Regions from separate parts of the Paenibacillus baimaensis genome, predicted to be linked through region 1. Evidence: riboswitches for the same ligand, from Rfam matches in the RefSeq annotation. Region 1 holds a riboswitch; each other region holds the start of a gene.

Evidence for each region. A riboswitch is a leader RNA that binds a small molecule or an ion and turns the genes downstream of it on or off. The one in region 1 is predicted to bind cyclic di-GMP.
Region 2: it holds a riboswitch for cyclic di-GMP, as region 1 does, so the genes downstream of both, OB236_RS12775 (PilZ domain-containing protein) here and OB236_RS21530 (hypothetical protein) in region 1, are expected to answer to the same signal.
Region 3: it holds a riboswitch for cyclic di-GMP, as region 1 does, so the genes downstream of both, OB236_RS20850 (Spo0E family sporulation regulatory protein-aspartic acid phosphatase) here and OB236_RS21530 (hypothetical protein) in region 1, are expected to answer to the same signal.
Region 4: it holds a riboswitch for cyclic di-GMP, as region 1 does, so the genes downstream of both, OB236_RS17295 (transglutaminase domain-containing protein) here and OB236_RS21530 (hypothetical protein) in region 1, are expected to answer to the same signal.

What each region holds. Positions count from the first base shown of each region.
Region 1 covers NZ_JAOQIO010000084.1:528,663-534,419, reverse strand. The annotation lists gene OB236_RS21535 (DHH family phosphoesterase) at 58-972, opposite strand; gene OB236_RS21530 (hypothetical protein) at 1,180-1,476, opposite strand; cyclic di-GMP riboswitch class I at 1,562-1,654, opposite strand; gene OB236_RS21525 (DUF1450 domain-containing protein) at 1,908-2,129, opposite strand; gene OB236_RS21520 (heme biosynthesis protein HemY) at 2,167-2,469, opposite strand; gene thrC (threonine synthase) at 2,559-3,842, opposite strand; gene OB236_RS21510 (LysR family transcriptional regulator) at 4,009-4,896, shown strand; gene OB236_RS21505 (helix-turn-helix domain-containing protein) at 4,914-5,757, opposite strand, start outside.
Region 2 covers NZ_JAOQIO010000036.1:138,776-144,532, forward strand. The annotation lists gene prfA (peptide chain release factor 1) at 1-1,069, opposite strand, end outside; gene ychF (redox-regulated ATPase YchF) at 1,167-2,267, opposite strand; gene OB236_RS12775 (PilZ domain-containing protein) at 2,402-3,115, opposite strand; cyclic di-GMP riboswitch class I at 3,241-3,334, opposite strand; gene OB236_RS12780 (thiol-disulfide oxidoreductase DCC family protein) at 3,508-3,951, shown strand; gene tadA (tRNA adenosine(34) deaminase TadA) at 4,087-4,548, shown strand; gene OB236_RS12790 (hypothetical protein) at 4,545-5,672, opposite strand; gene OB236_RS12795 (anti-sigma factor family protein) at 5,672-5,757, opposite strand, start outside.
Region 3 covers NZ_JAOQIO010000084.1:383,171-388,927, reverse strand. The annotation lists gene OB236_RS20865 (methyl-accepting chemotaxis protein) at 1-993, shown strand, start outside; gene OB236_RS20860 (voltage-gated chloride channel family protein) at 1,068-2,384, opposite strand; gene OB236_RS20855 (hypothetical protein) at 2,578-2,991, shown strand; gene OB236_RS20850 (Spo0E family sporulation regulatory protein-aspartic acid phosphatase) at 3,075-3,263, opposite strand; cyclic di-GMP riboswitch class I at 3,299-3,385, opposite strand; gene OB236_RS20845 (sporulation protein YjcZ) at 3,640-3,759, shown strand; gene OB236_RS20840 (discoidin domain-containing protein) at 3,885-5,757, opposite strand, start outside.
Region 4 covers NZ_JAOQIO010000069.1:93,527-99,283, forward strand. The annotation lists gene OB236_RS17285 (SdrD B-like domain-containing protein) at 1-621, shown strand, start outside; gene srtB (class B sortase) at 713-1,540, shown strand; gene OB236_RS17295 (transglutaminase domain-containing protein) at 1,551-2,372, opposite strand; cyclic di-GMP riboswitch class I at 2,428-2,511, opposite strand; gene OB236_RS17300 (acetylornithine deacetylase) at 2,705-3,979, shown strand; gene tenA (thiaminase II) at 4,007-4,678, shown strand; gene OB236_RS17310 (DHA2 family efflux MFS transporter permease subunit) at 4,773-5,757, opposite strand, start outside.

The sequences.
Region 1 (5,757 bases):
AAACGGCGCAGCTCCGGTACCTGATTCTTTATGCGTTTAATGCTAATTCTAACTACATTATCCGTTCTGCTTCATCGTTTCAACCAGCTCATGCAGCACCTTGCCGGCATCATCATAAGGGACTTGGCACGTTCCTGCCGCCTTATGCCCGCCGCCGCCATTTGCAAGCATCAAAGCGCCTACGTCGGTGTTGGAGGTACGATTGATAATGCTGTGACCGCAGGCAAACACACAATTTTGCTTGTTTCGGCCATCGACGATCCAGATCGAAATATTTTGTTCCGGATACAAGGCGTACACCATAAATCGATTGCCCGGATAAATCGTTTCCACGTTGCGCAGATCGGTGACAATCACATTGCCGTCTGCATATGTATGCTGCTTTAACATCGCTTTATAGTCGACGTCCAATTCAAAATAACGCTTTGTCCGCTCTACAACATCCGGCAGCTGCATAATCTCGTCAACCGTCATCGTCGCACAGTGATCGACCAAATCCTCCATCAGCTGATAATTGCTGATTCTATAATCACGGTAGCGTCCTAATCCAGTGCGGGCATCCATGATGAAGGACAATAAATCCCAGCCTGAAGGATTCAAAATATCATCTGCAGAGAACTGCGCGGAATCCGCTTTATCCACACCCTGCATAATGTTATCGATATCACCAAAACGTTCCTTGCCACCATAGTAATCATATACAACACGGGCAGCGCTTGGTGCGACACGGGTCTCGCCTTTATATACGATTTCTGGGCCTGTCCGCTCCAACTCACTCGAATGGTGGTCAAACCATAAACCGCAGCCGGGTACATACGGGACATTCGCCAAAATATCATTTTCATTGACTTCAACCAATCCATCCTGCATATCCTTCGGATGAACGAATTTCATTTCGTCGATCATTCCCATTTTTTTAAAGAGCATTGCACATACCAAGCCATCAAAGTCGGATCGTGTAATTAAACGCATGGTCTTTCCTCCTATATAGTCCCGTTGAACTATAGTAATCTATCTATTATTATAAACAATGGACCTAATAGAGACAATAGCTGGAAGCAGAAAAAAGCATACCTTTGGCCGTGTCAGCTCCAAGATACACCTGCATAATCTCCTAAATATAACCAGATTCCATTTTATTTATCTACATCGCATGTCAATATTATTTCCATTCTCTACTTAGGCGAGACTCTGCTCATTAGTACGAAAGCTTAAATAGTGATATAAGCTAACAAATAAGTCATTTTCCAGATCACAGCGAATCGACAGCTTGACCTCTCCGCGCCAGTAGAATGTTATCAGATGTCCGGTTTTCCCCATCACCATTTCTACATCCCACCATGGATTCCGCAAATCAAATATCTCACGGTTAATAAACATCTTGGGGCCATCATTCGACAAATAAATGCCGATCATGTCGGTGCCAACCTTCGTATAAAATCCGGTTCTTGTCATCAAATTTCTATTTTCGTTCATCTATGATCCACCTCTCTTATCTCTCAAACAAAAAGACTCCTGATCCACTGGTCAGGAGTCGCAGTTATATGCGCATCACAGTACCTTCGGCAGCTGGCTGGCTGGGTGCATCTTGCTTGCACCGTAAGCCCCTATAGTTTTGCGTCACAAGTTTCCACTTGCTTTGCCATTATCGAGAATTGAGCTATAATTATTCGACAAGTTTAAGCATATAAGATAAGAAGCTCATTATAAATGAATCTGTAGACCCAATTAATCATATTATACAAGTCTAATTACCTAAACTTTCATTAATTATAAATGACACTATGATATTACAAGGTCACTATCGTACCCTTTGATGTCATCCTGAGAAGTAACTGAACATGAAAATATAAATTTTCCTAACACAAAAGAGGGCTTTCGCCCCCTTCATGTAAAACCACATATAATTATTTTACATATTTCTTAACCTTTTCAATTGCCTCGTCCTCAGTAGCCCCAGTCACATAACGCCCATTAATATATATAAAAGCAAATCGTGAGCAGGGACCGCAATAAGATTTGCAGGCTACTTTGATGTCAGCGTCCGGGGCCAGCTTTTGCAGCTTGGATACGGCCGTCTTCATCTTCATATGCTTGCACTTATCACAGACGCGAATATCGTTTGCCATAACTTACAAATCCTCTCATATCCCATGAATACACAGCTTAGTGATCGCCGTGATTCCCTTTACCCGGATTGGTGACTGCAAAGCCTTCCTCCGGTGTGTAGAAATAATCGATGCGGATTCCATCCAGTAAAGGCTCGTCCTTCTTCAAAACCACATCAATTCCTTTATCGGTGCTAACTACAACGTCATCTTCAGTCGGCTTGTCCATCCCCATACCATAATGCGCATGGTCACCATGGCTATGCGTAATATAGATGCGAACCTTTAAATCTTTGTCTTCTTCTTTTTCCAGCTCAGCCAATAAGACTTTCGCTGCATTACGTGAAATTTTAACGTTCATTTCCTCTGCCCACTCCCTGTATGCTTTTCTCCTTATTGTAAAGAAACCACTCTCGGAAATCAACCCATTATATAGCTATTTGACGGTTATTACAGTTCTGTAATAAATCGACGCACCTCGTCCAGAGTCAGATCGGGTGTATGCAGGACGGAAGGAGCTGCTTCTGAAGGTGCCAAGGTGCCTTTATACAATGCCTCTATCGCCTCCGTATCCTTCAAAATATGTCCGGTAAGCAGACACACCGCTGTGCATTCCTTATCGATAATACCGGCAGCAGCAAGCTTTTTCAGCCCTGCTACTGAAGCTGCAGATGCAGGCTCACAGCCGATACCGCTGCGGTCGATTCGATCTTTGGCCAGCATGATTTCCTCGTCAGTCACCGATACGGTCACACCTTTCGTATACTTGATAGCATACTGCAGTGCCTTCTTCCAGCTGGGCGGATTCCCGATATTCATTGCCGTTGCCCGTGTATAGGGATTCCTTACAGGCTTAAGCTGGGCATCTCCTTGAGCAACCATCTGGTGAAACGGACTGGCCCCCTCCGCCTGAACAACGGCAACGCGTGGCAGCTTATCAATCATCCCGAGCTCCTTTAGCTCGTACAAGCCTTTGCCCAATGCAGTTGCATTGCTTAATGCACCTCCCGGAACTACGATCCAATCCGGCATTTGCCAACGCAGCTGCTGGGCAATTTCAAATACAATGCTCTTCTGACCTTCGATTCGGAACGGATTGATCGAATTGCATACATATAAGCCGAGCTGCTCACTATGAAGCTCGCTAAAACGGATTCCATCATCATAAGTACCCTCAAATGATATCACCTGTGCGCCATAGGCGAGCGTCTGCAAAACTTTATTCATCGAAATATGGTGTTTGGGAAGAAAAACATACGAAGAGCAGCCCGCCCATGCAGCGTACATAGCGAGTGAGGACGACGTATTTCCTGTTGATGTGCAGGTAAACCGTCTATAGCCCAACGAACGGCCATAGGAAACCGCAACCGCCATGCCGTTATCCTTAAACGAGCCGCTCGGATTCTCGCTCTGTGCCTTCAACATCAGCCCGCGTACACCGGCAAATTCAGCCAAGGTCGCTGACGGGTATAGGCCTGTATTCCCTTCATATCTGCTCGTTATATAAGCATCCGGCAATTCCGGAGCAATCAATTCCTTATACCTCCACACACCACTTGCCCATGATGACATTCGATCGGCCAATCTGTTGTCGAACTCCAGTTTTAACCTTTCCCCATCTAAGCCCCGATAATCTTGCCTGACCTCCAGCAAGCCCCCGCAATCACATACAAAAGGGTTCCTTCTTTCCTCCAGCCTATAAGCCCTTTCGCAATCCAAACAAACAAATTTCATCGGATACACCGTCCCCTTCTATGAAGTGATGCCAGCCCTTGCAGCACGGCTGCTTATCTCTTACAATAGAAAAAAACGACTCATAAATATAATATCTAATTTTGATGAATACATCAATTACATTGATGATTCGCATGGAATAGCAGGAAGGGAGGACGCACCGAGGATGAATCTGCATGCGTTAAGGCTTTTTTATGAGGTTGCTTCCCGAGGCAGTGTCACCAAGGCTGCTGAAGCTATGCATATCAGCCAACCAGCCGTAACTGCACAAATCCGCAATCTGGAGCAGGAGCTTGCGCTCACGCTATTATCACCACAGGGGAGAGGTGTTTGTTTGAGTGAAGCCGGAGAGCTCGTATATACTCACGCAGCAAAACTATTTGCTTTAGAGCTGGAAATGACCCGACTGTTTACCGCGTATCGGGACGGTTCACTGGGTAAGCTGCGATTAGCCGCAACCTATCTTCCTGCCAATCATTTATTGCCAGCCTGGATGGCAGCTTTCAAGAGCAGTCACGAGCAAATAGAGCTATCCTTAACCACATCAAACTCGCGCGCTGCGTTTAACAAGCTGCTTCACTATGAGGCGGATTTGGCCTTCATTGGAGGCAGCAAAGAAGCTCCCGCAGGCTTGCTGCGCGAGGAGCTTCTGATGGATGAGCTATGGTTCGTCGTTCCGGGCCAACACCCGCTTGCAGGCAAGACGGTTGCTTTGGCTGAGATGCTGCAGCAGCCATTCGTGCTGCGCGAGGAAGGCAGTTCCTCACGGGAAACGTTGTTCGCAATTTGTCGGCAATATCAAGTTCAGTTCCCACAGATTGGCTTACAATTCAATGGCCAACACGAAACGATGCGTGCGGTTATGTCAGGCTACGGAGCCAGCTTCATATCCGCTCTGGAAGCAGCTGAATACATCCATCAGCAAGCATTGGCCAGAGTACATGTAGAAGGTATCCATGCACCCAATCCGATTGCCGTTTACCGCAGGTCTGATGACGATCTCTCCCCTGCATGTGAGCAGTTTCTGTCGCATGTGCATGCACACATCAACTGAATTTCAATTTATCTTTCTTATTTTTTCCGATAATCACTTGGAGAAATCCCGATCAATTTCTTAAAGGCACGAATAAAGGTAAAATAATGCACATAGCCAATTTGAACAGCGATATCCTGAATGGGCAGCTGTGTATCCTCAAGCATTTGCTTGGCGTGCTGAATGCGGATACCAGCTAAATAATCCACGAAGTTCTCACCAAATTCATCCTTGAAAATTCGGCTTACATAGCTTTTGTTCATTCCGAATTGTTCGCTTAACAATTGCAATGACATATCGGAGTTGGCATAATTTTCCTCAATATACTGCCTCACCTGATAAATAAGATGACGGTTATTGCGGCTCTCACGAATCCCCTTCCAGTTCTCCTCCACCTGAATCAATACAGCCAAATAGGTTTGTTTGATTTCTTCTGCCGTTTCATAAATTTGGAGCGCTTCGGTCATCGGGCCAAGCGCTGTTTGCTTCCACATCTCCACATATTCTGCCGGAAAATCGGAAAGCTCCTTCGTAAAAGTAAAACACATATAATTGATTAAATTAATGATTTCCTTCGAGGTATGTCCGCCTTTGCCCAGTACCGTAAAAAAATACTCGAACTGCTTGCGCCAATCCTCATTCCCACTTTTATATAGCTGCGTGATGGACCTCGTAAGCTCCAATAGATCAAATAGCTCAGCTTCTGTTTGACGAACTGTTTCTTTATAGACGATGACACGGTTGTTCCCAATTGAAGTCTTAAGCTGCAGCGCCTCCTTCGCCTGCTGAAATGATTTACGAATACCCGGCAGCTGCTCAAGCGTTGTACCGACGCCGATCGTTACCGTGAATTTCAGATTCGTCTCCACCCACGCCCTCAGC
Region 2 (5,757 bases), on a different contig from region 1:
CTTGCTCTCCCCGATCCATCAATTCCGATTGCGCGGCAATCGTCAGCGTGGAAATCAGCTCATCCATATCTCCATTCAAAACCGCATCCAGACGATGCAGCGTCAGACCGATACGATGATCAGTCACACGGCTTTGCGGATAATTATAAGTCCGAATTCGTTCGCTGCGGTCACCGGTGCCGACCTTGCTTTTCCGGTCGCCCGCATACTTGTTCATTTCTTCCTGCTGAAACTTATCAAAAATCCGCGCACGCAGCACCTGAAGCGCCTTTTCCTTATTGGAGTTTTGCGATTTGCCATCCTGGCAAGTAGCCATAATCCCCGTTGGAACGTGAAGCACACGAACTGCTGATTTGGTTGTATTAACCGACTGTCCGCCCGCGCCGCTGGAGCAGAACGTATCGACACGGATGTCACTGTCATGAATTTCAATATCGAATTCTTCCATCTCCGGCATAACCGCTACGGTAGAAGTCGATGTATGAATCCGTCCGCCCGATTCCGTCGTCGGAATCCGCTGCACACGGTGCGCGCCGCTCTCATACTTCAGCTTGCTGTAGGCACCCTTGCCGTTAATGGAAAAAATAATTTCCTTAAAGCCACCCAGATCATTCATGCTGACATCCATAACCTCAGTCCGCCAGCCTTGAACATCGGCAAACTTCGTATACATCCGGTATAGATCGGAGGCAAACAATGCCGCCTCATCTCCGCCAGCCGCGCCGCGGATTTCCACAATGACGTTCTTGTCATCATTCGGATCCTTGGGCATCATCAGGATATTAATCCGCTCTTCAAGCTCTGTCTTACGCTCCGACAGCTCATCCAGCTCCATTTTTACAAGCTCGCGCATGTCCTCATCCAGCTTCTCGTTCTGCATTGCCCGTGCGGCATCATATTGCTCGACAACGCCTTTATATTCGATATAAGCGTCATAAGCTTCCTGCAAGTCCGACTGCTCCTTGGAATACTCGCGCAGCTTCTTTGTGTCGCTCGTTACGTCAGGATCACACAGCAGCTCGCTCAGCTTCTCATAGCGACCTGCCAACGACTGTAACTTGTCAATCATACCAATCACTCCTTATCCGTTAGTTAAGACCACATCATCCGTATAGGTTCAAATGACCAACCACTATGCTTACATCGTTCCCGCGTCCGATGCCTCGCTATACGTTGAAGCGGAAATGCATCACATCTCCGTCCTTCACGACGTATTCTTTTCCTTCCAGACGTACCTGGCCTTTTTCCTTGGCGCCATTCATCGAGCCGGCATTGACCAGATCCTGATAGGCAACAACCTCAGCTCGAATAAAGCCACGTTCAAAATCGGTATGAATCACACCCGCCGCTTGCGGTGCTTTGGTCCCCTCGACAATCGTCCATGCACGAACCTCTTGTACGCCAGCTGTAAAATACGTATATAAACCGAGCAGTCGATAAGCGGCTTTAATCAGACGGTTCAAGCCCGATTCCTGCAAACCGAGTTCTTCCAGGAACATCGCCTTATCCTCGCCTTCCAGCTCCGCAATTTCCGATTCTACCTTGGCACTGATCGGCACAACTTCCGCACCTTCAGCCGCGGCGAACTCGCGAACCTTTTGCACATAAGGGTTATCATCAGCAGTAGCCACTTCATCCTCACTTACATTGGCTGCATACAGCATCGGCTTCATTGTCAATAAATGCAGATCGCGAATCAGCAGCTTCTCATCAGCGCTTAATTCCACACTGCGCGCAGGCTGGTCGTTATACAAGGCTTCCTTCACACGCTCCAGGCATTCGACCTCAGCTGCATACTTTTTGTCGCCGCCCTTAATATTTTTACGCGAACGCTCGATCCGTTTTTCAACCGATTCAATATCCGCCAATACAAGCTCCAAATTAATCGTCTCAATATCGCTAACCGGATTGATGCCGCCGGATACGTGTGTAATGTTCTCATCCTCGAAGCAGCGCACTACGTGAACAATCGCATCCACCTCACGGATATGAGCCAGAAACTTGTTGCCAAGTCCTTCTCCCTTGCTCGCGCCCTTAACCAGACCGGCAATATCGACAAATTCAAAAGCTGTAGGCACTACGCTCTTAGGTATGACAATTTCCGTCAGCTTAACCAGACGCTCATCAGGAACCTCTACCACACCGACATTTGGGTCAATTGTACAAAAAGGGTAGTTCGCCATTTCGGCGCCTGCCTGTGTTATCGCATTAAATAAAGTGGATTTTCCTACGTTCGGCAGACCCACGATTCCAGCTTTTAAAGCCATGTATAGGACAACTCCTTAATTAAATGTTTTCCGTATCCCTAAATAGTTATTATATCGCATTTAAAGAACTATTGTCACTATGCAAAAAAATCCGCCTGAGGGGCGGAGTCAACCAAGCTTATGCCGTTATTGATTTACTTGAATGTACGCTTTATCATTTCCAAATTCTTTTTGCTAAAGTGCGCTTCCACCTGTTTTTTCAATACATAAGCTCTTAATGAATTGGCTTTGTCTGAAGCCAGCTGCACGTATTGGGCCCCGTAATAATAACCGCCCTCGATCTTTTCACGTCTGATGACCTCGCATACGCAAGGAAATGAAAAGCCCAGATCCAATTCGGCATCTACGACTGAATCGTGCCCAAGATCGAACTCGTCCCGGACAGTAAATCCAAGTCCACTCACACTTATATTTTGAACGGTCAGCCCAACAGCCTTGCTTAACGGTTGCTTTTCATTCGTATCCAGACGGATCAGCTTATGGATTGTGCCCTTTTCACTGACCTCAATCCGGGGATTGCTGCGCTTTTCTATAAACCGCTGCCGATTTTGCGGTGGGTTAATCACGATTAGCGAGCCTTCATCCTTGGCCACCACAGTCGATTGGAATGTAAAAATACCTCCCGCTGAATATACGGTCAGTTTCACCGAATCTCCCAGCTCAAAAACCTTGTATTCAGGAATTTCAATTTCCAAAATGTCACCTTCTGCATACGATAACAGACCTGTGGACACAAAATCATTTTTCTCCACAACAGTACGGCTATGAATCAAGACAGTGGACGGGTTTTTGAATATCTCATCCGTGTATTCGTAACTTATGCCTGAGGTTACAGATCTGGATAGCATCGTCATCCCACTCCTCACATTGATATCTCTGTAATTCAATCCTGATTCATGCCGATATAATAATAAAGGCCGCTCTCCGACATCAAGTCTGGAAAACAGCCGTTGCACACCGCTAGTGAAGCTTCATCGGCGGCTAGGCTGTCATAGTCTCTTCATGCAAGAAACCTTAGACCCTGAGCTTTGCGTCCTTGCTTTTCAGCAAGTTTGCCTACGGGTATCATTTGGTGATGAAAATCACAGCATTTTAGGACATAATACCTATATGAGGTGATGCTGTTATTATACGTTCTCGATTTTATCTCTGCAAGCTTTTTTCATGGAATTTACAATAAATTCATTTGTATTTGATGAAAATGTGATATAATGCTCCAAATTAAGGGGAAGGTGATGCCATGACAGCTCAAAATGATCCAAAACCCGAACAATCACTGGAAACGCATTCAATTGTCTTGTTTGATGGCGTTTGCCGATTTTGTAATGGATGGGTACAATTCATTCTACGTCATGATCAGCACGATACGTTCCGATTTGCTCCACTTCAATCCGATTACGCCATACAACTGCTAGCCTCCGGTATATTGAAGAATGAGAACGATTCACTGGATTCGGTTATACTCTGTGAAGGACGTTCTGTCTACACCCATTCTTCGGCAGTTTTGCAAATTTGCAAACGATTAGGGGGTGCCTGGCGTCTGCTCACCGTGTTCACAGCCATACCTAAACCGATTAGAGACGCTGTCTACCGATTCATTGCCAAGCGCAGGTATCGCTGGTTCGGCAAGTACGACAGCTGCATGATTCCCAGTGCAGAGATTCGCAGCAAGTTTATCGGATAATGGCATTTTCCACAGCGATTTCAAGTGATTTGTGCATAACCACCGGGTTATCCACAGCTTTATCCACAGCATGTTCACAACCGAATATTTGTTCCCTGTTTATTCACATCCCAACTGCTAGAAGAGGTGTTTCCTGTGCAAGAGCACATTGAATATATGCAGGCCGCAATTGAAGAAGCACGCAAGGCTGAAGAGCTGCTCGAGGTGCCTATCGGGGCTGTTGTTGTATGGCAAAATCAGATTATTGGCCGCGGCTATAATCTAAGAGAATCCACGCTGGACCCGCTCGCTCACGCAGAACTGATTGCGATCAAGCAGGCCAGTGAGTATTTGCAAGCTTGGCGCTTGCTTGATTGTAAGCTCTACGTCACCCTGGAGCCTTGCCCCATGTGTGCCGGGGCGATTGTCCAGGCACGTATTCCACAGGTCATCTACGGTACGGTGGACCCCAAAGCCGGCTGCGCCGGAACCTTGATGAATTTGCTTCAGGAGGATCGCTTCAACCATCAGGTTGATGTTATTAGTGGCGTCTTGCAGGAAGAATGCAGTCTGCTGCTGACGCAATTTTTCCGCAAGCTGCGGGCGAAACGTGGTTAACGTTTCTTGTGATCCGACGGTCTGCGGTTGCCTCCAGCGAGCAGCCGCAAGCCACCGCCAATAAGCAGGATCGAGACGACTACAGTTTGAAAATAACGATGAAATAATATCGAAATCTGCTCTTTAGGAAACCACCGATCCAATGCAGTGAGCAGCATCTCATCGGTCAGGTAGTAGACCCCTAGAGCGAGCAGCACCATACCTACCCATTTTTGATGATTGACCAGCCAATCGACGATCGGGACATCTTTTAACGGCTCCTGCCCCTGCTTCGAGATGTGCTGAAGCGCATCGAAAAAGCTATAAAACCAAAGAATCGGAATCAGAAATAAAAAGATGGAAAGCCTCAGTACATCGAGAATATATATGCTCAAAAAGAAAGCGATCATCAGCTGCAGTCCGCGTTTTTGCAAGCCGAGATACAGATGTCCCACTCCGGGTACAATGGATAAGAAGGTTGCAATAACTTTACTTCTCTTGCCATCCTCACGACTTGCTTGAAAATCCTCCAGAAACGTCCGGTCCAGCAGCATCTCACCTTGCCTCTTGCGCTGCAGCTGTTGGATGCAATCAAACAGACTATATAGCCAGATAATGGGCAAAACCCCTAGAAACACGATAAATCGGTCACTGTTGGTGACAGACGCAACGAATACGATCATCGTCAAGGCACCAAAAAATGCGATCAAAAAAGCCAGCCCGCGCTGCATCATCCCCAACTGCAAATGACCAAGCCCCGGGATAAAGGACAGTAGTATAGTATTTACACGTTCATTATCACCATGAGATGCCTGCGCGTTATCTGAATAATAAGATTCCTGCGCATCGTCCCCGTACGAGCTCTGCCTGACCCTCGCTGCGAACGGCTCTCTGCCCCCCACAACCGTGATGAACATATCCAGCAGGTTGATTGCCCCTGCCAGAAGAGCGAAACCGATCAGAATGATCAACGGCCCTTCATAACGATGTAATCCTTTTGCGAGCACTATCAGAAACGCTAACAGCAACGGCCCAAAAAAACTGGCTGCATAGAAAAATGCTCTGATAATCCTGTTGATGTACAGATGCCCAAGACCGGGAATTAAAGATAACAGCAGTGCGGTTATCGGATGTTTGGATGGCATTAACGATTTCCCCCTTTTTCTTGTTTAGGCTGGATGGAGTCCAGCACAACGATGGTTTTGTCCATCAGTTTTTTAGAAACGGATA
Region 3 (5,757 bases), 150 kb from region 1:
GTTCATGAAAGAAGCAACGAAGCTGCCTTCAATACACACACTGGCTCCAGCTCAATGGAGGCTCTCCGTTCTGCTTCCCAAATATCTGAAAGCATACTTGATAAAGTACATCAAACCATGACATCGCTATCTGCCAGCTCGGTACAAATCAACAAAATTGTTAATACAATTACCGATATCTCTCAACAAACCAATGTGCTTTCTCTGAATGCTGCGATAGAAGCGGCGAGGGCTGGAGTTCACGGACGAGGTTTCTCGGTTATTGCCGAGGAAGTAAGGCAGCTGTCACTGCAGACAAATGATTCGTCCAAATCGATTGCCTCGATCATACATTCGCTGCTGGCACAAACGAAAGATTTGGAACTATATATAGAAGAAGCACGTAAATCCTTCCTTCAGCAAAATGGTAAAATGAATGAAAGTGTCGAAGCTTTTCAGGAAATCCGCAGCTCCATGGATGCACTCTCACAGGATATTAATCAGATCCAGACCCAAATTGGCCTTGCCCAGAAAAAAAATGAAAGCCTGATTGATTCTGTACAAATCGTTGCAGCCATCGCTCAGGAAACAGCAGCAGGTGTCGAAGAGGTTACCTCCTCATCTATTCAGCAAAATGCAGCCATTCAGCAAATTGCATCACAAGCCGATGACATGATGCTGCTATCGCAAAAATTATTTAAAGAAGTGAACCGATTTCAGATTGGAGATCTCGGAGAAATCGAAGAACTTGGAGCAGGTCGAGCTAATGACGCCTTAAGTGAGGAGGAGGTTGTCGCGAACCTTTATGATTCGAGTGAGTTTGAAGCCATTCATCCAGAGCAGCTTCCACAGACAGCAGCCATTGATGAAAGCAGCCAGGATTCAACAGAGAAAATAGTGAAACCTGCTGCTGAGCAAGGGGCTTCGAAAACTGTAGATACTATGAATGTAGATTCTATCGAAAATGAAACTAAAGAAGAGGACAAAGAAAAAAAACTCATACCTGTCGGTTAACAGAGAAAGCCCCGCACCGGATACCCAATTCCGAGCGGGGCTTTTTGGAAATTAGCACAGCACAACGTCACTCTTTATTGCTTGGACTTTAAAGTACCAAGTGTTGCATGTTCATCTATATCTTGAAGTCTGCGCCCCTTCGCAACTTTCAGCCTCTGAGCCGTGTAGATGCCCGTATGTCCAGAGCTTAAATAACTGATCACAACAGCAACAAACATGTAGACTGCCGCCTCGGAGCCAAACAGCTCAATACCCAACAAAAAGCAAGCGATCGGAGTATTCGTTGCTCCGCTAAACACGGCAATTAAGCCAATCCCCGCCAAAAATGGACCATGCAGCTGCAATAGAGTACCCAGCGTATTCCCCAAAGTTGCACCTATCACAAACAACGGCGTCACCTCTCCACCCTGGAAACCAGACCCTAGCGTAATCGAAGTGAAAATCAGCTTCCATAAAAAAGCGAAAGATGCCGTTGTTTCTTGAAAGGAGTCATTGAGCAGCGGTAATCCCAATCCGAGATAATCCCTTGACCCGATCGCCAATGTCAGCACAATGATCATACAACCACCGACAAAGGATTTCCATGCGGCATTTCTGAATAGTCTTGTAAATATAGCCTTCAGCTTATGGGTTAGCTCACTGAACAGCCGGCTTGTCAAGCCAAATAGGATCGCCGCGGCCGCAACCTTCAGCAGAACGACCGCACTGAGCGGCGGCACTTGCCCCATCGAATAATGAGCGTGCATCACTCCCCATCCTAACGTCACCGCATGTCCAACCAAACTTGCAATCAGGCACGGAAGTAAGGCCTCATAGCTGATCAGACCGATGATTAACACCTCCATACCAAAGACAGCCCCTGCAAGCGGGGTTCCGAACACCGATCCGAAGCCTGCGCTGATACCGCACATTAGCAGAATTTTACGATCGTCCGGATGAATACGCAGCAGCTTGCCCAGATACTCGGACAAGCTGCCACCCATTTGAACCGCCGTCCCCTCACGCCCTGCCGAGCCGCCGAATAAATGCGTCAACACCGTGCCGATCAGCACAAAAGGAGCCATACGCAATGGTATGGTTTCACGTCCATCATGAATTTGCTCCAAAATCAGATTATTGCCTTTTATACTGCTGCTGCCATAGGCATGATACATCCAGCTGACCAAAGCACCACCAAGGGGCAGTAAATATAACAGCCACGGATGTTCGTATCGTAAACTTGTAGCCGAATCCAGACTTAACAGAAATAGCGCCGAGGCCGAGCCGGTCATGACGCCTACTAAACTCGCCAGCACCAACCACCACAGTACATACTTGATGAAAGCCAAGTGCTGAAACCTCCGACTACCAGAGAAAGTCCGATCTCCCCATTTTTTCAGCCAGTTGTTCATATTCCTCTTCCACTCCCCGAACACTCTTTCACGTAATAATACCTCTCATGACATACAGGCGCAAGAAATTAATCCGACTTAGGGCATAATTGATATGACGAATCCCCATCAAACTTTAGCAGGATGTGCTCAATCACCTTTTTATTCCATATGAGTAGATGTTAAAATATTACTATTCAAAGGAGGAAGAAAAATGGATGACACTTCTGATCTAAACCCCATCGACTATGCTCAAATCATTGTAAAGATTAACGCTTCGATACAGCCTGCAAGCAAGTTTGTCAAAGAGCTGTATGAGCATCCTGATAAGAAATGGGATCCCGATAAACGCATCCTGAATTTAAAGGAAGAGTTAATTTCATTTGTGCATTGTCAACATGAGATTTTAGCATTAAATGTGCCTGATCTATTTTTAGTCGAGCACGTACAACTTATGTCGGCCTATCAAGATATAACTAACGGAACTCAAGAAATGATCCATAGCTTTGATACCAACACCGGTGTACTGAACTCAAATCGTTATGACTCCGGCTATGCATTACAAAAAGAAGCTATCCATAAAATCATACCTGTTTTGCAAACCATCATCAGAAAACTAACTCCATAAAGGCACATAGGCCCTTAGCATATGCTCGTTAAATGGCATCAAAAAAAGAGCTGTATGTCTACAGCTCTAACATTTATAAGTATTTAATTTTGATATTTAATAAATTTATTCAATTTTCGATCAAGCATTACACTAAGTTGGACCAAGAGAGGGTCATGTAAACTTTCCGTTTGATCGTACACATTGACCATGCAATTTTTTAAGGCTTCAATCTCTGCAACAAGCAAAACCAATCTTACTTTTTGAAGCTGTCTACTTTTAGTAAGCTCCATACACATTCCTCCTTTGATTTTAAAAAAGAGAGTATTTCGGTAACTGGCTGGCATAGTCGCATTGACTTTAGCCCCTAATAGTTTTGCGTCCCCATTTTTCAATGGCTTTGCCTTTTTCGATATTGCGTATGCGATTCTATTATACTACAAATATCGCTATTTTTTATAGAATTAAAGCACTAAATCTTCGACATTATTTTCGTTTTTATTGAATTTTTTGTCATTTATTATTATTCTGCCCCCTTTATATGGAGATATTTAATATTGGGGGGGAACTTGCTCTTTTCAATGACAATTACCCATTTTTGCATCTGTCCAATCACGTATCCGCTAACATTCATAAGATGCACTATACAAGGCGCGAGGAGGGATAAACATGGGTGCACTCGGAGTTGGCGGAAGCTGTGCAAGTTGTGCAGGTTATGGTCTTGGAACTACTACAGCCGTGATTCTTGTTCTCTATATTCTGCTTGTTATTATTTTAAGAACATTTTAAAGTAGTGATCTAACCACCTCCCAATCAACTCGGGAGGTGGTTACTGACTACCATTTCGGTGTCTGGACACTGAACTGGGACTGCACTCAATTAAATTTCAAATTATCATGTGTAAGACAAAACCATTAGTTAAAATCTTCGGAATCATAGGAAGAAATCTTATCAAATATCACGACTTCATGTCTCGCTGAGAACGGACCTTTTTTCAATGGATTTTCAAATGTGTAGCGCGATGGACCTATACCAGCGGATTTAGCATCATACCAAGCAACGAAAGCATTATAGTCAGCTGCAGATAGGATAAACTCTTCTACCTTGCCGTCTGTTAAAGTAATACTTAAAGCAGTTCCTATGGTAATTTCAGCTACTTCAGCAGGTATTCCACTGCCGCTGATGCTGTATTCATCGTAATTAAATTTTAAAATCTTGTCGAAAATCAGATTGTTTTTACGAACTGAAAAAGAACCTTTTAGGTGCTGATTAACGAAAGTATATTTGGCCGGACCTGTACCTGCTGCTTTGGTATCGTACCAATTGAGGAAAGCAGTTAATTCCGTTTTGGAAATATTGTATTCAAACGTATCTCCATTCGTCATGGTTGTAGTAAGGATGACTCTACTTGTACCCATAGGTGTAGCTGAGGCTTCGTTGGAGTTGGCGCTTTCTCCACCTGCACTTAAAGCTGTAATTACATAATAATACTTAGTTCCGTTTATGACTGTGGTGTCTGTATAAGGCGAACCGTAAACGTTGCTGGCAACCGTGGTATATGGGCCACTTGTAGTTGTGGAACGTTTGATGTTGTAGCCGGTAGCTCCAGTTACGGAAGACCAAGTCAGAATAACCTGGGCATCTCCTGCTGCAGCTACCAAATTTGTTATTGCCGGTATGGAGGGAACCGCCCTCTCCATCATTTCCAATTCGTGAATATCAAGATTCACATTGTAGGTAGTTGATCCATTATTGGCACTTATATTAATTCTATATTTTTTAAAAGCAGTATTATTATCAAATGTAAAAGCCTTCGAATCACCGTCTACCCAGTGGGTTATATTATCCCTTGAATCGAGTATTGTCCAATTCACATTATCGTTAGTTCCTTCAAACGTCCACTTTTTAGGTGCATCGTTAGCATAGGGAACATTTGAATAACCGCCAAAATCGAGTACATACCTAACTACGATCTTACGCAAAGGAAATTCATAGGCCAACCACCCTTGCGTTGCATTTGTTCCCCAAGCATTATAATTACTAGTTGAAGAAGAATATTTCTTTATTCCATCAAAAGCTTTCCAGGCAGGTAAAGTACCGTCCCGTCCTGTGTATTCATCACTCGCCGTCACAATTCCACCTGCAGATGTATTGGAAGTCATAATCGGAATGATATTGTTTGTATAGAGAATGGCACTAGCTTGCGGAAATGAGAAAGCACTATCTGATTGTCGACTTTCTCCATCCGGATTTATTGCAGTAACTTTGTAATAATATTCAACTCCATTTAGAACTGTATTATCAGTATAGGAGGCTACTGCTACGTTAGAGGCTATTTTTGTATAGTTTCCATTTATTGTTTCTGATCGGTACACATTGTAACCTACAGCTGTAGCTAAAACTTTCCAAGACAAATTAGTTAAAGCATCACCTGTAACCGCCACTAGATTAGTTGGGTAAGTTAGTCGATCCGACATTTCCATTTCTGCAATCGCCACATAGCCCGGTATCGTATGTGTATCAATCCAGAATACTCTCCAATATCTAAAGCTATTTGTTGGAGTCCAAAAAAAATCTTGTTTGCTTCCATTTTGAAGTGCTACTCCAGTAAACTGATCTACCCAATCTATATTATTCGAGGAACCTTGAACTTTAAAGTTTTTCATACCTGCACCATAACCCATTACAGCATCGGCTTGATATTTTAATTTTGCAATTGCTCTAGAATCATTAAAATCCACCTTTATCCACGAATTAACTCCACTGCCAGAGAAAAATGAACTTGTA
Region 4 (5,757 bases), on a different contig from region 1:
GTTTATATTCTTTACTCAGGTGGCGGAGGAGGAGGCGGTGGTGGCGGTGGCGGTTCATCACCAGAGCCAACAACATCAGAACCGACTCCAGTACCAACACCAGAGCCGACTCCAGGAACAACGCCAGTGCCAACACCAGAACCGACTCCAGGAACGATTCCAGTGCCAGCACCAGAGCCGACTCCAGTAACAGTTCCAGTGCCAACTCCAGCACAACCTGTAACTACGGATCAGGATACCCCCGTAGCAGGAGCAGTGCCGTCGATAGTGGATACGGGTAATATAACGGTTCCGAAGACGTATACGCTTGAAGTTGAGCCTCAAAATGGAATTGTTGAATTAACGGATGATGGAAAATGGGTGTATAAACCGAAGGAAGGCTTTAACGGCAAAGATACCTTTACCATCGGTATCAAGGATGAGAATGGAGATATTAATTTCCATGATGTTACGGTCAATGTACTTCCAAATAGCAATAAAAAGGCCTCTGAACCGGTAGTTTCCCTAGTACCGAAAACAGGCCAAGAGGCTTATAGCAACTTTTATCTGACAGGACTAGCTTTGGTACTTGCTGGACTTGGGGTATTTGGAGCTACACGTTGGCAGCAACGCAGAAAATAAAATCCTACAAGCAGGGGCACATCATGTGCCTCTGTTTCACTTCAATCGTATACACAAGCTATTACGAGTTCATAGGAGAGAGGAGAATCTTATGACAAAGCAATTTCCCCAACCTGCTGCTAGAAGTTATAGATTTTTTTATTGGGCAGCTTCCATATTGGTATGTGCTGGATTCGTGCTTATAAGTATGGATGCCTATATACAACATACCGAAAGAAACAATTCACTTCAGTTAAAAAATCAGATGTTAAGTCTATACCATACAAAAGCACAACCCAATACAGAACAGGCAAATGAGTCCACTGAACTAACCAAAGAAGCAAGCGCTGTAGCCAAAGGCCCAACGGAAAATGAGAGATTCCAAAGTTTATTGGCTATTAATAAAGAAATCATTGGATGGCTCCGTGTTGACGGCACTAGTGTCGATTATCCGGTCCTACAGCATAAAGACAATGATTATTACTTAAACAGAGACGCATCAGGTAAAAAGTCCATTTATGGCAGTGTGTTTATGGATTACCGTCTGGACACGAATCAAGAACAACGTAATCTTGTCATTTATGGACATAATATGATAGATGGCTCCATGTTCGGAAGCCTTGGTAATTATAAAAACAAAGATTTTTTTGCGGAGCACCGCAATATTAATTGGGGAATACAAGGGAAAATGAGCGATTGGGAAATATTTTCCGTTTATACCATTGACGCTAGAAAAGATACTGTCGATATTTCATATGAAAACGACGATGCGTTTCTTCTTGATTTAGACCAATATCGAAAAAAATCTATGTATCAGGCGGCTGTGAATCTGCAAAAGGATGATCAAATTCTTACATTGGTAACATGCAGCAATGAGACAGATGATACTCGTTTAGTCATACATGCAGTAAAAAAGGGGCCGAGGGTCCCTTTTTCTTAACAATCATATCTTATTTTGCAATCGGATAATCGCTTTCCACCCAAGTATGACCCGTTTTCAGAAGAGCTTCATTTGTTACATTAAAATATTTAGTAGATTGAACACCTGGATTATCAGGTGTAGGGTCGTCAAAGACGGTATCAAGCATATACCAGTTGCTATCTATGTTTACTGCATTCCACATGTGCGTTTGCGCAGGATCATCATTTATGTAACCAACCACGAGCCGACTTGTGATTCCTGCTTTATTGAGAAGCTTATTCGTTAGGATCGCATAGCCTTGGCACACGGCCTTTTTGTTGAAGAGTGCTGAGTAAGCCGTATGACCAATGTCGTCTAAATTTTCATAAGAGGTATTGGAGACGACATAGTCGTGAATGGCAGCTTCTTTTTCAAGATTGTTCATGTTTGGTGTCAGAATTTCCTTCAGAATACGGTCAACCTCATTGTCTACGTATTGGTCTTGTTCTACTGACGTAAGATATTGTGGCGTTAGAGTAATCGTAATATTACCGATGCTTCCCTTCATATTCATAGACAGGTCTTTCATATTCCAGTAAAGTTCTTCCTCAAGATTCCGTTGTGCAAGGTCTATAGTATTTTTAATTGCTTGAACGTAACTTTTCGAATCTTCTGTATCTTTAGCTGTGTAGGTGATTGTAATGGAATCTGATTTTTTAGCAAGCTCAGCTTGAATTGTTAATTCCAGCTCTGTTAAATTACTAGCTTGCAGTGGCGCGCTGGCGCTTGCAGTTTCTGCTTGTACCAACGAAGAGATAAGAAAAAGCATAACGGTGAGTAAGGTAACGAAAATCTTTAATTTGGAATACATAGCAAAAAACCTCCCTTGTCATTAAGCCAAAAGAGGGTACAATGTACTGTTGCCTCTTGGCGACCCGACGATCATAGCAAAATGCTTTAGACTCGTGGCTTTGCGTCCCTGCCTTTCGACAGGTTTGCCCTTTTCAAAAGTTATTAGATTTGAGCCTATCATACCACAGGGTACTATGAAGTTCAACCTGTATTAGCCATGAAGGCTACATGGTATGAATCGAAAGACTCGATTGAGTAAACCCGTGCAGGTATGCTACTATTTGATCATTATGAGCAGGGCTTCTTCTTCAGGAGAGGCGTCTTTTTATGTAACGGAAGGGGGCTAAGATAGTGAAGATAAATCTGGAAGCATTGCTTCAACAAGTAGACCAGCGACAGGTGGAGCTCATCGATCTGGTCGAGCGTTTGATCCGGTTTCAAACACCGGCGCCACCCGCTCGCAATACGGAGGAGGCACAGCAGTTTGTCGCTGCATTTTTGCAGGATAAGGGCTTTGTTATTGACAAATGGGACGTATACCCTGGAGATCCGAATGTCGTTGGTGTGTTAAAAGGCAGTGCATCAGATACGTATAAAAGCTTGATTATTAATGGTCATATGGACGTGGCTGAGGTGAGTCCAGACGAAGCTTGGGAAACGACACCCTTCACCCCGATTGTCAGGGACGGTGCGATCATTGGCCGAGGTGCCGCGGATATGAAGGCGGGGCTTGCCGGGGCGCTGTTTGCTACTCAGCTGCTTCATGAAGCAGGTATCCGGCTGCCCGGTGACCTTACGTTCCAATCCGTGATTGGAGAAGAAATAGGCGAAGCGGGAACGCTTGAATGCTGCAAACGCGGGTACAGCGCGGATTTTGCCGTTGTTGTCGATACGAGTGATTTGCATATTCAAGGGCAGGGCGGCGTCATTACAGGCTGGATCACGGTGAAGAGCAAGCAAACCTTTCACGACGCGACGAGAAGGAGCATGATCCATGCCGGAGGCAAGCTATTCGGCGCAAGCGCTATTGAGAAAATGGTGAAGTTGATTCAAGGGCTGCAGGATTTGGAGCGTCACTGGTCCGTAATTAAAAGTTATCCGGATTGTCCACCAGGAGCAAGTACGATCAATCCTGCCGTCATTGAAGGCGGTCGACATGCCGCGTTCATTGCCGATGAATGCCGATTATGGATCACCGTACATTTTTATCCGAATGAGACCCATGAACAAGTAGCCAAAGAAATCGAGGAGCATATCAGACTGGTGGCTGCTGGAGATGTATGGCTTAGAGACAATCCCCCTGAGTTTACATGGGGCGGGTCGTCGATGATTGAAGATCGCGGCGAAATCTTCCCTTCATTGGAGGTGGACCCGCAGCATGCCGCTGTTCGTGCGTTAATAGGGGCTCACGAGCGTATTTTGAACAGCCAGCCTATTGTTGATGTATCACCGACTGTCACCGATGGGGGCTGGTTTGGGGATGCTGGTATTCCCGCAGCTATTTATGGACCGGGCGATTTGGGCAATGCCCACTCCGTCAACGAGCAGGTATCGATCCAGCAGGTAGTAGATTTCACCAAAGTGATGCTTCAATTTATATACGAATGGGGACATACGAAGAAATAACCCTTTAAAGAAAAGAGGAAGCTGTCGATGACATTTTCAACCTACTTATATGAAAAGCTCCAGCATGTCTGGCGCCAAAATCATACTCATCCTTTTGTACAGGAGCTTGGGCAGGGAACGCTCCCCATCGAGAAGTTTCGCTTCTATATGGTTCAGGACTATTTGTATTTAATTGATTATGCGAAGCTATTTGCTCTGGGCGCTGTAAAAGCGAATGATATCGGGACGATGGGCAAGTTTGCTGCGCTGCTGAACTCCACGATGAATGAGGAGATGTCCTTGCATCGCGAATACGCGGCTCGTTTTGGGATTTCGCTAGACGAGCTGGAGCAAGCCGAACCCTCTCCCATCACGCTGGCTTACACACACTATATGCTGCACGCTGCGAACAATGGGTCATTGGCTGATCTGGTTGCGGCGCTGCTTCCGTGTATGTGGAGTTATTGGGAGATCGGGGTGGAGCTGAATCAAATACCAGGAGCGTCCGAGCATGAATGGTATGGAGAGTGGGTGCGGATGTACAGCTCAGAGGAATTTGGCGATTTGGCTCGCTGGTGCCTGGATCTGTTCGATCATTTGACAGAGGGTAAGCCGCAAGCAGAGCTGGATCGGCTGGAAATGATTTTCTTGAATACGACCCGCTATGAAACGCTGTTCTGGGATATGGCTTATCATCAGGAAACATGGCCAATTCGTTAAAATGAAGTAATGAACTGCAATTTGCTTGACCACCATATAGAAAAACAAGCCGGAAGAGGATGAACATACATGCTCTCTGGCTTGTTTGACGTTCTTATTTTACACGAGAAGATTTAATAAAGAGAGATACAACCAGACCCACGATGGCAAGAATGAGACCGAAAATGAAGGAATCTTGAACGCCTGCGGTTAATGCGGCGCTAATTGCTGCTGGATCAGCTGGATTTGCTACATGTTTCATATAACTGCTTTGGGACGCTGACATAATGGTAATGGCAACAGCCGTACCGATAGCTCCCGACACCTGCTGCAGTGTATTCATTGTAGCTGTCCCATCGGGATACAGCTCTTTGGGTAATTGATTCAGGCCATTGGTCTGAGCAGGCATCATCACCATGGACACACCGATAAAAAGAAAGGAGTGCAGCAAGATCACTGTTAGTATAGAAGTTTCAGTGTTGACGGTTGAAAGTATCCACAACATGACAATCATGATAGCAAAACCAGGAACAACCAGTCCCCGAGGTCCATATTTGTCAAAAATACGACCTGTTAATGGCGACATCAAACCATTTAATACGCCTCCTGGCAACAGCACAAGCCCTGCTGAGAATGCCGCTAAAGCCAGCCCCGTTTGCAAGTATAAGGGTAGCAGAATCATAGAAGATAAGATGATCATAAAAGTAATAAATACAGCTAATAAACCTAAAGTAAACATGGGATATTTAAAAACGCGCAAATCTATCATCGGCTTGCTCATTTTAAGCTGTCTCAACGAAAACAGGAGTAATGCGGCGAGACCTACAACGATAGTAGAAATCACGATACTGCTGCCCCAACCACTTTCACCTGCACTGCTGAAGCCGTACACAATGCCGCCAAAACCAATAGTAGATAAAATAATCGAAAGAACATCGATTTTGGGCTTGGTGATGGTCGATACATTTTGCATGTAGGTGATGCCAGATAATAACGCTATGACAAGAAACGGTAACGATACCCAGAAGATCCAATGCCAATTCAGATTCTCAATAATTAAACCGGAAACCGATGGACCAATAGCGGGTGCAAACATGATG